Regions from separate parts of the Rothia sp. HMSC061C12 genome, predicted to be linked through region 1. Evidence: predicted binding sites of a transcription regulator. Region 1 holds the regulator's gene; the other holds the start of a gene.
What was found. Region 1 encodes HspR, which represses chaperone genes until heat shock. Its sites were predicted from a motif close to AAGTTGAGTCNNNNNGACTCAACTT; they were not measured.
Positions count from the first base shown of each region.

Region 2: clpB (ATP-dependent chaperone ClpB) is a predicted target of HspR. The motif match lies at 2,091-2,115, and genes of this name have one in related genera.

Region 1 is NZ_KV821872.1:185,650-188,748, forward strand. Features, by position in the region: gene trmB (tRNA (guanosine(46)-N7)-methyltransferase TrmB) at 62-868, shown strand; gene HMPREF3055_RS06960 (heat shock protein transcriptional repressor HspR) at 1,137-1,643, opposite strand; gene HMPREF3055_RS06965 (DnaJ domain-containing protein) at 1,647-2,639, opposite strand; gene HMPREF3055_RS06970 (nucleotide exchange factor GrpE) at 2,982-3,099, opposite strand, start outside.
Region 2 is NZ_KV821863.1:77,897-80,995, reverse strand. Features, by position in the region: gene clpB (ATP-dependent chaperone ClpB) at 1-2,034, opposite strand, end outside; gene HMPREF3055_RS04500 (NAD(P)-dependent oxidoreductase) at 2,305-2,988, shown strand; gene HMPREF3055_RS04495 (HAD family hydrolase) at 3,007-3,099, shown strand, end outside.

The DNA of each region.
Region 1 (3,099 bases):
ACGCCAGCCCCGCACGCCGCGAAACCGCACGGTATAGCGGCGCTACGCTATTCTTTTAGGTATGTCTACTGAGAACACGCAGCCTAGCCAGGCACCCGAATCCACCGAAGAAAAGGCCAAGAAGCCGGTTCCCGAGGAATTCTTCCGCCAGCCCTACTCCTTCGTCCGCCGCGGCGACCGCCTCACCGCGCGCCGTCAGAAGGCGTGGGACACCTATTCCCCCACCCACGTGCTGGACATTCCGCGCCTGCGCACCGACACCTCCGTCGCGCCTGAGGCGACCTTCGACCCGGATAAGATTTATGGCCGTGAGGCGTACCAGGTCGTCGAGATCGGTTCCGGTCTGGGCGAGGCAATCGTGCACCGCGCAGCTGAGGTGCCCGAGGCGAACTTCCTCGCCGTTGAGGTGTACACCCCCGGCATCGCGGACCTGCTGCTGAAGATGGGCAACGCCGGCGTGGAGAACGTGCGTGTAGCTCAGGCGAACGCGCCCGAGCTGCTCGACAACATGCTTGAGGAGAACTCCGTGGACGAGCTGTGGGTGTTCTTCCCGGACCCCTGGCACAAGTCCCGCCACCACAAGCGCCGCCTGGTGTCCCCGGCGTTCGCTGATAAGGTTGCGCGCGTGCTCAAGCCCGGCGGCATTTGGCGTCTGGCGACTGACTGGGAGGAGTACGCCCTGGTCATGCGTGAGGTTCTGGAGGCGCACCCCGACTTTGAGAACGTGAACCCGGGCGCCGGTGCGACCGAGGAGGATCCGCTGGGTGGTTGGGCTCCGCGTTGGGAGGGCCGTACTCTCACCAGCTTTGAGCGTAAGGCTCAGGAGGCGGGCCGCCGCGCGCATGATCTGACCTACCGCCGCAAGTAAGCGGGTCAGCGTTAGCGAGAGTTACCGCCAGGTGATTTCCCGCCACCGCGCAAAGTGCATACGTTAAAGCAGGTGAGGCTCCCCGATCATTCGGGGAGCCTCACCTCCTTGTGTGTGGGTCTGAGTGCATGCGGGCGGGGGTCTACCCTACCTCGCTCGCGCGGCGCTAAGACGCACAAGTCTATATGGGCGGCTGACCAGCTCAAATGAACTAGAAGCGAGCTAGAACAGCCGAACCGTTTATCCCAGTGTAGCGGGTTTAACCGGTTTAGCGCTGCGGCTTCGCATCATCCGCCGTAGCCGACTGGTGACGCTGACGGTACAGCACCACCGCCGAAGAACGCTGACGAGGCGCCGGGCGGGTACCGCGGGCAATATGCACCACATCGCCACTGGTACCGGCTGCGAACACGCGCTCCACCATGCCCAGTTTCACCTTCGCATCCTCAACCTGACGCTGCAGCGCCGCAATCTGCTCCTGCTGCTCCTCCACGAGGGACTCCAGCTCAATAATGCGGCGAATACCCTCCAGGGAGACGCCCTCCTGCGAAAGCTGCTGAATCTGCTGCAGACGGTTCACGTCACGCTGCGAATAGCGGCGCGCCTTACCGGGCGCACGCGAAGGCTGGACCAGGCCGATGCGGTCGTACTGGCGCAGGGTCTGCGGGTGCATGCCCGCCAGCTCAGCCGCCACAGAAATCACGAAAACCGGCAGGTCCACGCTGTGCAACGGCTTGCCGCTACGGGACTTAGATGATGATTCTCGAGATGCCATGGTTTACTTCGCCTTCTTCAACAGATCCTTACGCGGGTTCTCCTGCGGTGCCAGTTTTACGAACTTATCGAATGCTTCCTGCGCCTCTGCACTCAGCTCGGTGGGCAGAACAATCTCCGGGATGACCAGCAGGTCGCCGTCGCCGCCCTTAGCCTTGAAGCCGCGGCCCTTAGCGCGCAGTCGGCGGCCGACCTGGCCGGGTGCCAGGCGCAGCTTCACGGTGGATGCGTCCGGCAGGGGCACCTCAATCACTGCGCCGTCGACGGCCTCGGCGAGGGTGACGGGTGCGCGCAGAATCAGGTTGTTTCCCTCGCGAGAGTACACGGAGTCATCGGAGACGCGCACGGTGACCTTCAGGTCGCCGCCGCGCAGGCCCTTGCCGCGCAGGCGGACCTTCTGGCCGTCCTTAATGCCTGCGGGGATGCGCGCCTCGGTGTGGGAGCCGTCCGGCAGGAACACGGTCACGGTTGCGCCGGTGTATGCCTGGGCGAGGCTGATGCGGGTGCTGGTGGTGCTTTCTTCGGGGGCTGCGTGCTGTGCGCCGCCGAAACCGCCGCCACCCATGCCGCCGAAGTCGGCGCTGGTGAAGCCTGCGGAGCGTCGGGAGCCACCGGCGCTACCACCGAAGAGGCCGCCGAGCAGGTCGTCAATGTTGATGCCTGCGCCGCCGTTGCTGAAGCCGCCGAATGCGTCCGCGCCGGGGTAGCCGGTGTAGCTGCCACCGCCGAAACCGCCTCCGCCGAAGCCGCCCATGCCAGATGCGCCGTAGCGGCGAATCTGGTCGTACTCTTCGCGCTGCTTCTTATCGGAGAGCACGTCGTATGCTTCCGAGATTTCCTTGAACTTCTTCTCTGCTGCGGCGTCGCCGGGGTTCAGGTCCGGGTGGTACTTGCGGGAGAGCTTGCGGTATGCCTTCTTGATGTCGCTTTCGCTTGCGTCTTCGCTGACACCCAGTGCCTTATAGAAGTCGTCGGTTAGCCAGTTTTCACTTGCCATGTTGTGTTTCTCCTTCTGCGGTGATGCGCCGCCCTCCTCGGTTACGGGACGGCTTGCAGGGGCACCGCGTGCTTGTCTTAATACTCTATATAAAAGTTTAGTCTACTTGACTCAATTTTGAAAGGGCTGAGCCCAAAAAATAGCGCCCCTACAAGCCTTTAACCGCCACCACAGCTCGCCAAAACCCGCGCCAACACACCGGGTATAACAACCCCGGCAGAACAGGCGCACCGGGCGAACAGTCCAAGCCAGCAGCCCAGGCAAACAACAGGGCGGGCACTCCCCCATCAGGGAGAGCACCCGCCCGTCGTTAGTTATTCAGCCATTGCTGAGCCGACCACCTTACGGTGCGACAGCCACAGCCACCTGAGCGGTACGAACCACGCGGTCGTTCACGCGGTAGCCGTATCGCAGGACCATGGAGATGTGGTCCTCAGCTACCTCGTCGGTGGGCTGCTGC
Region 2 (3,099 bases), on a different contig from region 1:
GAGCAGGACCACCGAGTAGGGGCGACGGCGTACAGCTTCGGTCAGCTGACCGCCCTCTTCATGGCCGACGTATCCGGGAGGGGCACCGACCAGGCGAGAAACGGTGTGCTTCTCGGAGTACTCGCTCATGTCGATACGCACCAGGGCGCGCTCGTCATCGAACTGGAACTCAGCCAGTGCCTTAGCCAGCTCGGTCTTACCGACACCGGTCGGGCCCAGGAACAGGAAGGAACCAATCGGGCGGTTCGGGTCGGAAATACCGGCGCGAGCACGGCGCACAGCGTCAGCGACAGCTACCACTGCGTCTTCCTGACCGATGAGGCGGGCACCGATGCGCTTCTCCATTTCGAGCAGCTTCTCAGACTCACCCTGCATCATGCGGCCTGCGGGAATGCCGGTCCAGGAGGAAATCACCTCGGCGATATCGTCCGCAGTGACCTCTTCGGAAACCATGGACTCGCTCTTAGCGGTGTCCTCGGCGCGCTGTGCTTCCTCCAGCTCAGCCTGCTTTGCCGGAATCTCACCGTACAGCAGGCGGGATGCCTCGGCGAGGTTACCCTCGCGCTGTGCAACCTCTGCGCGGGAACGCAGCTCATCAATCTGGGTCTTGATGTCACCCACGCGGTTCAGGCTAGCCTTCTCAGCCTCCCAACGGGCGTTGAGGGCGTCGAGCTCTTCCTTCTTGTCCGCCATATCCTTGCGCAGGGCCTCCAGACGCTCAACCGATGCGGGATCGGTCTCGTCGGCAAGAGCCAGCTCCTCCATGGTGAGGCGGTCCACGGCGCGGCGCAGCTGGTCAATTTCCTCCGGGGCGGAGTCAATTTCCATGCGCAGGCGGGATGCTGCCTCATCAATCAGGTCAATTGCCTTGTCCGGCAGCTGACGGGAAGGAATGTAGCGGTTGGACAGGGTGGCTGCGGCAACCAGTGCGGAGTCAGCAATCTGCACCTTGTGGTGTGCCTCGTAGCGCTCTTTCAGACCACGCAGAATACCGATGGTGTCCTCAACGCTGGGCTCGCCCACGTACACCTGCTGGAAGCGGCGCTCCAGGGCGGGATCCTTCTCGATGTTCTCGCGGTACTCATCCAGGGTGGTGGCACCAATCAGGCGCAACTCACCACGGGCAAGCATGGGCTTGAGCATGTTGCCAGCATCCATGGAACCCTCGGATGCACCAGCACCAACAACGGTGTGAATCTCGTCGATGAAGGTCACAATCTGACCCTCGGACTTCTTGATTTCTTCGAGGACTGCCTTCAGGCGCTCCTCGAACTCGCCGCGGTACTTAGCACCTGCGACCATGGAGCCCAGGTCCAGGCTAATCAGGGTCTTGCCGCGCAGGGATTCGGGCACGTCGCCGGAAACCATACGCTGTGCCAGGCCCTCAACCACGGCGGTCTTACCGACGCCGGGCTCACCAATCAGCACGGGGTTGTTCTTGGTGCGGCGGGAGAGCACCTGCACCACGCGGCGGATCTCGGAGTCACGGCCGATGACCGGGTCGAGCTTGCCGGCGCGGGCAATGGCGGTCAGGTCGGTGCCGTACTTCTCGAGGGCCTGGAAGGTGCCTTCGGGGTCGGGGGTATCCACGGTGCGGTCTCCTCGGACGTTGGGGATGGTCTGTGCAATGAGGTCTGCGGTAGCACCAAGCTTGTGCATTGCTTCAGCGGTGCTATCGGTTCCGCTGGCGATGCCCAGCAGAATCATTTCGGTGGAGACGTAGGTGTCTCCGAAGCCCTGGGCGCGGGTCTGTGCGGCCTGCAGGGCGGAGAGTGCGGAACGGCTGAAGGAGGCGTTCTGCACGGATGAGCCAGACGCCTTGGGCAGCTTCTTGATTTCTGCGGAAGCAGCCTCGGAGATGGCGTCTACATCCAGGCCTGCGGCCTTCAGCACGGAGACTGCGATGCCTTCGCGCTGGTCCATCAGGGCCTTGAGGATGTGGGAGGTTTCAATAGTGGGGTTACCCGCCGTTTGCGCATTGGTATTAGCGGCGGAGATAACTTCTTGACTCTTGGTCGTGAACTTAATATCCATGATGTCCTTTCGTATCGTGCATTCAGGGGCCTATCCTACGTCCCCTCGCATTACATAACTTGAGTCTACCCCACTCAACTATGTTTCGCAAGGGGGTTTCAAAAAATTTTGTCCACTTTTTTCGTTTTTCACCCCGCACTGCTCTGAGCCCTAGCCAAAACCCCGCTTGAAAGAGCCTCAACCGAAAGCCCCCAGTCGAAACCACATTGTTATACTGACCGGATTGGGTGCTTGCAGGTTCCCATAACAGCTAAAGATTAGGGGCCCCACATGAAAATACTGGTTCTCGGCGCAACCGGCCGCACCGGCCGCCTCTTCACCCGCAAAGCCCTCGAGGAGGGGCACGCGGTCACCGCCTACGTGCGCAACCCCGATAAGGCACGCACACTTTTGGGAACCCACCCGAACCTCACCATCACCCCCGGCGACCTCAACGATGCCGAACAGCTCGCCACAGCATCCACCGGGCAGGACGTCATGGTGAGCACCCTGGGACAGAAGGCCACGGTGCGAGAGTTCCTTCACAGTACGTTCCTGCAGGAGCGCCTGCCGCTCATTATGGAGACGGTTGTGGGCGCAGGCGTGAAGCACTGCGTTCTGATGAGCGCCTACGGCGTGGGCGATACGGTGCGAACCGCCTCCCTGCCCATGCGCCTGGTGTGCAAGGTCATCATGCGCGGCATTTTTACCGACAAGGTTAAGGCGGACGCCCTGGTCGCCGAATATCAGCCGTATATTTCGCGGGCGCATCCGGGCAGGCTGACCGATAAGCCCGGTAGGGGCGGGGTGAAGGTGTTTGACATGGCGAGTGTCGAACGCGTTCCGGGCATTCCGACGATTGCCCGTGAGGACGTTGCCAATGCGCTGCTCACTATCGCCAAGAACCCCCAGAACGCCGGCACGGATTTTTTGGTGACGATTGGGGATGCTGTCCTGCGGTCACCTCAGAAATAAACCGGTAGGCTTAATGGCATGACGACTACGAACACCTTCCCCGCCGCCATTCTCTTCGACCACGACGGAACCCTCGTTGACACCGAACCCATATGGGCTGCCGCTAAGGTT